DNA from 2 places in the Streptomyces sp. NPDC048434 genome. Region 1 is predicted to be linked to the other one. Evidence: riboswitches for the same ligand, from Rfam matches in the RefSeq annotation. Region 1 holds a riboswitch; the other holds the start of a gene.
The links. Region 1 has a riboswitch for cyclic di-AMP ahead of ACGFWI_RS36620 (C40 family peptidase). Riboswitches for the same ligand answer to the same signal wherever they lie in the genome.
Positions count from the first base shown of each region.

Region 2: another riboswitch for cyclic di-AMP. It lies ahead of ACGFWI_RS16050 (NlpC/P60 family protein); the one in region 1 lies ahead of ACGFWI_RS36620 (C40 family peptidase).

Region 1 covers NZ_JBICXQ010000046.1:32,900-37,529, forward strand. Annotated here, with positions in the region: gene ACGFWI_RS36610 (ATP-dependent Clp protease proteolytic subunit) at 1-538, shown strand, start outside; gene ACGFWI_RS36615 (hypothetical protein) at 544-852, shown strand; cyclic di-AMP (ydaO/yuaA leader) riboswitch at 1,131-1,330, shown strand; gene ACGFWI_RS36620 (C40 family peptidase) at 1,335-1,808, shown strand; gene ACGFWI_RS36625 (LysE family translocator) at 2,033-2,698, opposite strand; gene ACGFWI_RS36630 (LysR family transcriptional regulator) at 2,770-3,687, shown strand; partial or broken gene ACGFWI_RS36635 (8-amino-7-oxononanoate synthase) at 3,777-4,630, opposite strand, start outside.
Region 2 covers NZ_JBICXQ010000012.1:27,758-32,387, forward strand. Annotated here, with positions in the region: gene ACGFWI_RS16045 (hypothetical protein) at 1-119, shown strand, start outside; gene ACGFWI_RS16050 (NlpC/P60 family protein) at 303-1,454, opposite strand; cyclic di-AMP (ydaO/yuaA leader) riboswitch at 1,462-1,646, opposite strand; gene pcrA (DNA helicase PcrA) at 1,937-4,414, shown strand; gene ACGFWI_RS16060 (peptidoglycan DD-metalloendopeptidase family protein) at 4,474-4,630, opposite strand, start outside.

The DNA of each region.
Region 1 (4,630 bases):
GCGCATCATCTTCCTGGGCACCCCGATCGACGACACCTCCGCCAACGACGTGATGGCGCAGTTCATCCACCTCGAACACGCCGCACCCGAGCAGGACATCTCGCTCTACATCAACTCCCCCGGCGGCTCCTTCACCGCGATGACCGCCATTTACGACACGATGCACTTCGTGTCGTGCGACGTGGAGACCGTCTGCCTGGGGCAGGCCGCCTCCTCCGCCGCGGTGCTGCTGGCCGCCGGCGCGCCCGGAAAGCGGCTGGCGCTGCCCGGGGCCCGGATCCTGATCCATCAGCCGTCGTTCAGCGAGCCCGTTCAGGGGCAGGCCAGCGACCTGCAGATCCAGGCGAAGGAGATGCTGCGCACCCGCGACCTGCTGGAGGAGATGCTGGCGCGGCACACCGGACAGCCCCGTGAGCGGATCGCCACCGATATCGAGCGCGACAAGATCTTCGACGCCCGCGCCGCCCAGGAGTACGGCCTGATCGACGGGATCACCCGCAACCGCAAGCAGTCGGCGCTCCAGCCCGTGGCGCGGTGAAGCCGATGCTGCCGCCCGAACCGCCGCCGCTGCCCGCGCTGACCCGCGCCGAGGGCGAACTCATCGACAGCTATCTGGAGGTGATCGACCTGCTCGGCCGGATCAACCCGACCCGCTGCGAAGGCACCTACACCGGGCTGCGCGCCGCCCAGGCGCTGGTCGGCAAGGCCACCCGGCTACGGGACGCCCTGACGCTCATGCACAGCCGGGGCGAGAGCGAACTGCACCGCGCGACGCTGACCCGGGCACTGCGGGTGCTGGACGGCGAGCGGCGGGCCGGGCTCGCGACGGTGCCGCCACCCGAGGAGCTCTGACCCGACACACGCACCGAGGCTGCGCATACGGCGTAGCGTCCGCGCCCGATGTGAGGAGGCGACGAATTGCGCGGAATAGACCCAATTCCTGGGACTTCGGATGTTTCGCCCCTGGTCCGAGGGGTGCAACACCCCGCGCCGTGGCACCTGAGGGAACAAAACTAACCATTCGGGTCAATTGTGACCCATCTCACATACGGCATTTTCAGCTCGGAATTCGGGTCCCAGGTGCGTGACGATCCCTTCGACGACAAGACCCCGCCACAGCGACGGGGCGGTCCGGACGGGCGCCTAATCCCGCCGCCGTGCCGGACGTCCGGTCGACGATGTGGACCGGCGGGAGCGGAGGACCCGAGCAGGACGGGGTCCCGGCCTTCACGGCCGAGGGCTCCTTGGGGTGAAGCCGTACAGACGGCCGGGCATCTTCGCCTGCCCGAACCCGACAGGTCTTCCTTCGCAGGCGGCTGACGAAGGGTTTGCGCATGACCGTGCGCATGCATACGCCGAATCTGCTGGCACGCGCCGGCACCGTCACCGCTCTGACGCTGGTCACGCTCGGCGGGACCAGCGTCGCGCCGGGAGCGGCCGGGAATGCCGAAGCCGCGTCCGTATCCGTCCACGCGCTGCGGGTCGCGGCTTCCAAGAGCGGAGCCCCCTACCAGTACGGCGCCCAGGGGCCGCACGCCTTCGACTGTTCGGGGCTGATGCTGTACTCGTTCAAGCGCGCCGGCCGGGCCCTGCCACGCACCGCCGCCGCGCAGTACAGCCGCACCCGGCATGTCGCGGCCACCTCGCGCCGCCGCGGCGATCTGGTCTTCTTCCATTCGCGCAGCGGCATTTACCACGTCGGTATCTACGCGGGCCGGGGCCGGATGTGGCACGCCCCCAAGGCCGGGAGCGTGGTGCGGCTGGAACGGATCTGGAGCCGTTCGGTCTGGTACGGGCGCGTGGGCTGACCTGCGACGTCATCTCACGCTCGGTCAATTGCCGGTGAGTTTGGACCATTTGGCCGGGTGACTTCGCAACGGAGCAGCCGGCTCACGTCCGTCCGCGGGAGCTTCCCGCCCGCGGACGGACCGGTCACGGTGCTGCCCCGGCCCGCACCGCGCGACGCGGGGGCGGTGTCCTTCACGTGCCGTGCCGTGGTGTCCGCGGCATGGCGCCCGTGGCGTGCCCCGCCTCAGGCCAGCGCCACCTCGACGAGCAGGATGCCTCCCAGGGCCGTCAGGAGCGCTCCGGTGGTGGCTTCCAGGGCGCGGGCCACCGAGGGGCGGCGCAACCAGACGCCCAGCCGGTCGACGAGCAGCGCGACGGCGGGGAACCACACCAGTGCCATGGCGACGACCATCGTCGCGAGCAGCAGCGTACGGGGCAGCGCGGGCTGTCCTGCCGGGACGAACTGCGGCAGCAGGCTGAGGAAAAGGACGGGGGCTTTGGGGTTGAGCGCATTGGTCAAAAAGCCCTGGCGCAGACTCTGCACAGTGCCCAGGAGAGCGGCGGGCCGGCCGTCGGCCGGTGCGCCGGCAGCGGGGCCGGCCGTGCGGTCCGTGGCGCCCGGCGGGCGGCGGAGGGCCGCGGTCAGGGCGCGGGTACCGAGGTACAAGAGGTAGACGCCGCCGAGGAGTTGGACGGCACCGAAGAGTGCGGGCACGGCGACCAGCACCGCCGCGAGCCCGGCCACCGCCAGGGCGGTGTGCACCAGCAGCCCGCCCGCGACTCCGACGGCGGTCGCCACCCCCGCCCTGCGCGAGTCGAGCGCATTGCGCACCACGACCGCGAAGTCCGCGCCCGGCATGGCGACCATGCCGGCGGCGACTCCGGTGAAGGCGATCAGCTGTCCGTCCATAGGAGCAGTTTGGCTGGTCAGAGCCTTTAATGGGTATTGGCAATGTTCTTGGAGAGCCTAAAGAGGTTCTTATGTACGACCCCACACGACTGGCCGCCCTGGTAGCGGTGGCGGAGGCCGGTTCGATCACCCGGGCCGCCGCCCGGCTGGGCTACACCGCTCCCGCGCTCTCCCAGCAGCTCGCCAAACTGGAGCGGGAGACCGGGGCGGCCCTGCTGGTGCGCCACCATCGCGGGGCTCGGCTGACGGCGGCCGGTGAGCTGCTGCTCGTACGGGCCCGGCGGGTTCTCGACGAGCTGGACCAGGCACGGCACGAGCTGTCCCGGCTGGCAGGGCTGTCCGGCGGCCGGCTGCGGGTCGGCACGTTCATGACCGCCGGTACGCATCTGCTGCCGCCCGCACTCAGCGCGTTCCGGCGGGCTCACCCCGATGTCGAGCTGAGCGTGACGGAGTACGTACCGCCGCAGGCGGCCGCGGCGGTGGCGCTGGGCGAGGTCGATCTGGCGCTGACGCACGAGTATGTGCCCGGCGAGGCGATGCCGGCGCCGGAGGGGGTGCGGCTGGAGCCGCTGCTGACCGAGGAACTGGTGCTGGTCACGGCGCCCGGTCATGCCCTGTCGGCGGGCGCCGGACGACTGCCGCTTGCCGAGCTGGCCGGCCAGCCGCTCGTCAGCATGGCGCCGGCCAACCCCAACCGACGCGAGGTGGAGGCCGCGCTGGCGGCCGCCGGGGCGAGTGAGGCGGTGCGCTGTGAGTCGCCGAGCTATGCGGTGGTGTGTGCGCTGGTGAGCGCGGGGCTCGGGGTGGCGGTGGTCCCGGAGATGGTGGCGGAGGGGTCGATGACACCGCTGGGGGTCCGCCGGCTGGATCCGCCGGAGCTGCACCGCAGGATCTCGGTGGCCTACCGCCCCGGCGGCGGCACCCCGGCCGCGGACACCCTGCGGGCCCTGTTGCGCGGGGCCTTCACCCGCCACTCGCCCGCGCCGTGACGGCGGACGGCCACGGCGGACGACAACTGGGCGGACGGCGGCCCGCCACCGGGGCCGCCGCCGTACCGGGGTGCGGACGGTCGTCGGGTTCAGACCGCCGGTGCGGTGGCCACGATCGTGCCGACCGCCGTGTCGAGCTGGGCGTCCGTCAGGTCCGCGCGGGCGGTGAGCCGCAGCCGGGAGATCCCGTCGGGCACGGACGGCGGCCGGAAGCAGCCGACCGCGAGTCCGGCCCCGCGGCAGTCGGCGGCCCAGCGGAGCGCGGCTTCGGGCGAGGGGGCACGGACGGAGACCACCGCCGCGTCCGGGCGTACCGCCGCCAGGCCCGCCGCGGTGAGCCGGTCGTGCAGCCCCCGTGCGACCGCAACGGCGCGGGCGGCGCGGTGCGGTTCGCGGCGCAGCAGCCGTAGCGCGGCGAGGGCGCCGCCGACCGCCGCCGGGGCGAGACCGGTGTCGAAGATGAACGACCGGGCGGTGTTGACCAGATGCTCGATGACCCGGGCCGGGCCGAGCACCACACCGCCCTGGGAGCCGAGCGACTTGGAGAGCGTCACGGTGGTCACCATGTCACCGTCACCGGCGAGTCCGGCCGCCCACAGGGCGCCACGGCCCCCCTCGCCCAGCACTCCCAGGCCGTGTGCGTCGTCGACGAGAAGTCCGGCGCCCCGTGCCCGGCAGACCTCGGCCAGCGCGGAGAGCGGCGCGGCGTCCCCGTCGACCGAGAACACCGAGTCGGTCACGGCGAGCGCCTGGCCGTCGTGGCCGGTCAGCGCGGCGCGTACGGCCTCCGGATCGGCGTGCGGGGTCACTTCGGTGCGGGCCCGGGAGAGCCGGCAGCCGTCGATGAGGGAGGCGTGGTTGCCGGCGTCGGAGACGATCAGGGTGCCGGGGGCGGTGAGCGAGGTGACCGCGGCGAGATTTGCGGCATAGCCGGAGGAGAGCA
Region 2 (4,630 bases), on a different contig from region 1:
TGGTCATCCTGGCGCTGGTCTACGTCAAGCGGGACGAGGAGACGGTCGCCAAGCCGCTCTTCGGCGCGGTCGGTGCGCTGACGGTGGCCAACATCTTCATCGCCGTGCTCTGGACCTGAGCGGAGCGGCGGTCCGCCCGGGAACAGGGCTCCACGGGCCGGGTAGAAGGCTCCCCCGTGGGCCGGGAAGGCCCCCTCCACGGCACACCGCGCGGTCATCGCACTCCGAATCCGGAGGCGACGGCCGCGCGGTGGCGTGTGGGGGTGGCCGTGGGGGGTGGTCCGGGGGAGCGCGGCCGGGTCTCAGCCTGGGCGGACGCTCCCGTAGATCGGCATGTAGTAGATGGACTCTTCGCGGACGTTGGCGCCCGGGTGCGGCGCGTGGATCATCTTGCCGCCGCCTATGTACATGCCCACGTGGCTGATGTCGTCGTAGAAGAAGACCAGGTCACCGGGCTTGAGGTCCTTGGTGGCGATTCGCTGGCCGACCTTGACCTGGTCCCAGGTGGTCCGCGGCAGACTGACACCGGCGGCCTTCCACGCGGCCTGCGTCAGGCCCGAGCAGTCGTAGGAGCTGGGGCCGGTCGCGCCCCAGACGTACGGCTTGCCCATCTGGGAGCGGGCGAAGGCGAGCGCCTTGTCGGCCTTGGCGGAGGTGGAACCGCCGGTCGAGCCGCCGTCGTCCGCACCGCCGCCGGTCTGTCCGCCGGCCGAGCCGCCGCCGTCGTGCTGCCGCTGGCGCTCGCGCTCCTGCTGCTTGCGCGCCTCCTCCTCGGCCTTGCGCTTGGCCGCCGCCTCCTTCCGGCGCTCCAGCTCCGCGAGCCGCGCCTTCTCCTGGGCGGTCAGCCGGGAGAGCAGCTGCCGGGCCTCGGCCAGCTTTTGCTGCACGGACCGCTTGGACTCCTTGAGGGAGGTCTGCGACGTCTGCAGCCGCTCCAGACTGCGGGTCGCCTCGGCGCGCTGCCGGGCGGCCGCCGCCTGCTCCTCCTGGTAGTCGGTGACGGCCTGCTTCTGCCGGCCGGTGAGCCGCTCCATGAGGTGACTGCGGTCGACGAACTGCTGCGGATCCTTGGCGAGTATCAGCTGCGCCGTCGGGTTCATGCCGCCGGTGCGGTACTGCGCCGAGGCGAAGGTCCCCAACTGGCGCCGGGACTCGTTCATCTTCTCGGCACGCTTGGCGGCGGCGTCGAGCAGGCCGTCCACGGTGTGGCGCTGTGTGTCGGCGTGCTCCTTGGCGGCGTTGTACTTCTGGGTGGCCACCTCGGCCTGGCGGTAGAGGCCGTCGACCTTCTGCTTGACCTCTTCGACGGTCGGCTTGGGCGCCCTGGGGGCCGCGTCGGCGGACTGCGAGAGCAGTGTGGCCGAGGCGAGGGCGGCAGTGGTGAGCCCGACGGCCGTACGTCGGCCTCCGGGTGAGGCGAGAATGCTGGTGCGCGGCTTGCGATGCGACGCCAAGGCCGGCGACTCCTTCCGTGGACCGCCTACCGGGTTAGCTGTCGGGTTCGGGCGGTGTCGCTGACGGAAGGCTTGCCCTACGGTCCGGACGTCCGCTGGCGACGGCTGTCCGGATCGATTCACCCCGGTGGTGCTGGTGGGTCCCCGGCTCCGGGTGCCTGAGGGCAGGGCCGGACTCGGCGTGGGCGGCCCGTGCGGACGCTGTCGTCCACGGGGAGGCGGGCTGCCTGAGCGAGGACGTTAGCCAACTCGTGTGGCTCCTGTGAAGGCTGATGTTCGATATGCCCGAAACCTTTTCGTGACCTGAACGCGATGCGGGGGTTGTTGTGGCAGATGTCGGATTCGGGTAGACGAGCCGCCGACCGATCTGTGACGGTCCCGGCCACCTGACCTGCCGCGGTGCCACGCCTCGCCCCGCAAGCGGCAGACAATGGGCTACTCCGCGGCGGACTGTCAGTGCGGCGGCCTAGACTCGGTGGGCGATGAGCAGCCTCTTTGACGACAGTTTCCTGGCGGACCTCGGCCACAAGGGCGAGGAGCACCCGCCGCCTCCCGAGGACGAGCACGGTCCGGCCCCGGAGGAGATCCCCGCCGACCTCTTCGGCGGGAAGTTCGACGCGCCCCCGCCCAGAGAGGCGTACTACCGCGACGGCGCCGCCCGTCCCGCCCTCGATCCGGCGACGCTGCTGGAGGGGCTCAACGACGAGCAGAAGGCCGCCGTGGTGCACACCGGCGGCCCGCTGCTGATCGTCGCCGGCGCCGGCTCCGGCAAGACCCGGGTGCTCACCCACCGCATCGCGCATCTGCTCGCCGAGCGCCATGTCCACCCCGGCCAGATCCTCGCGATCACGTTCACGAACAAGGCCGCCGGCGAGATGAGGGAGCGCGTCGAGGAGCTCGTCGGCCCGCGGGCCAACGCCATGTGGGTCTCCACCTTCCACAGCGCCTGCGTACGCATACTGCGCCGCGAGTCCAAGAAGCTGGGCTTCACATCCTCCTTCTCGATCTACGACGCCGCCGACTCCAAGCGCCTGATGGCCCTGGTCTGCCGCGATCTGGACCTGGACCCCAAGCGCTACCCGCCCAAGTCCTTCAGCGCGAAGATCTCCAACCTCAAGAACGAGCTCATCGACGAGGAGACCTTCGCCGGGACGGCGGCCGACGGTTTCGAGAAGACCCTGGCCGAGGCGTACGCGATGTACCAGGCGCGGCTGCGCGAGGCCAACGCCCTGGACTTCGACGACATCATCATGACGACGGTCAATCTGCTCCAGGCCTTCCCGGATGTCGCCGAGCACTACCGCCGCCGCTTCCGCCATGTCCTCGTCGACGAGTACCAGGACACCAACCACGCCCAGTACACCCTGGTCCGCGAGCTGGTCGGCCCCGCCGTATCCGCCGCCGAGCTGTGCGTCGTCGGTGACGCCGACCAGTCGATCTACGCCTTCCGCGGTGCCACGATCCGCAACATCCTCCAGTTCGAGGAGGACTATCCGGACGCGACGACGATCCTGCTGGAGCAGAACTACCGCTCTTCGCAGACGATCCTCTCCGCCGCCAACGCGGTCATCGAGCGCAACGAGAACCGCCGCCCCAAGAACCTGTGGACGGACGCCGGTGCCGGCCCCAAGATCACCGGCTATGTCGCCGACACCGAGCACGACGAGGCGCAGTTCGTCGCCGACGAGATCGACCGGCTCACGGACGCCGGAGACGCCAAGGCCGGCGAGGTCGCCGTCTTCTACCGCACCAACGCCCAGTCCCGTGTCTTCGAAGAGATCTTCATCCGGGTCGGGCTGCCCTACAAGGTCGTCGGCGGGGTGCGCTTCTACGAGCGCAAGGAGGTCCGCGACGTCCTCGCGTATCTGCGGGTGCTCGCCAACCCCGAGGACACCGTCCCGCTCCGCCGCATCCTGAACGTCCCCAAGCGCGGCATCGGCGACCGCGCCGAGGCGATGATCGACGCCCTGTCGCTGCGCGAGAAGATCACCTTCCCGCAGGCCCTGCGCCGCGTCGAGGAGGCGTACGGCATGGCGGCCCGCTCCGCCAACGCCGTCAAGCGCTTCAACGTCCTCATGGAGGAGCTGCGCACCATCGTAGAGTCCGGTGCCGGCCCCGCCACGATCCTGGAAGCGGTTCTGGAGCGTACGGGCTACCTCGCCGAACTCCAGGCCTCCACCGACCCGCAGGACGAGACCCGGATCGAGAACCTCCAGGAACTCGCCGCCGTGGCCCTGGAGTTCGAGCAGGACCGTGGTGAGGCTGCGACATCGGGGGCTGATGCCCCGGGCCCCGGCACGCTCTCCGACTTCCTGGAGCAGGTCGCGCTGGTCGCCGACTCCGACCAGATCCCGGACGAGGACGAGGACGGCAGCGGCGTGATCACGCTCATGACGCTGCACACCGCCAAGGGCCTGGAATTCCCGACGGTCTTCCTGACCGGCCTGGAGGACGGCGTCTTCCCGCACATGCGCTCGCTGGGCCAGACCAAGGAGCTGGAGGAGGAGCGGCGGCTGGCCTATGTCGGCATCACCCGCGCCCGCGAGCGGCTCTATGTCACCCGCTCGACGATGCGCAGCGCCTGGGGCCAGCCCTCGTACAACCCGCCCTCCCGGTTCCTGGAGGAGATCCCGGTCGACTACGTGGACTGGAAGCGCACGGGCCCGGCGACGCCGTCCGCGTCGATGGGCGGTATGTCGGCGGGCAGCGGAGGCGGCGGCTTTGGCTCCATGCTGTCGTCGTCGCGCGCCAAGGGCCCGAGCGGCTTTGCGACCCGCCGCGCCGCGGACCGTCCGGTGGTCGCCCTGGCCATCGGTGACCGGGTCACCCACGACACCTTCGGGCTCGGCACGGTCGTCGGCGTCAAGGGCAGCGGAGACAACGCCGAGGCGACGATCGACTTCGGCGGCGAGAAGCCGAAGCGGCTGCTGCTGCGGTATGCGCCGGTGGAGAAGCTGTAACGGGGGGCCGAGCAGCCCCCGCGGGGTGTCCCCCGGGGGCTGTGACGGCGAGACGGCGGTCAGTTCGGGTTGAGGCCGTGGTCGCGCAGCCACGGCTGCGGGTCGACCGCCGCGCCGCCGCCGGGGCGCACCTCGAAGTGCAGATGCGGTCCCGTGGAGTTGCCTGAGTTGCCCGAATAGGCAATCTGGTCACCGGCCTTGACCGACCCGGACCGG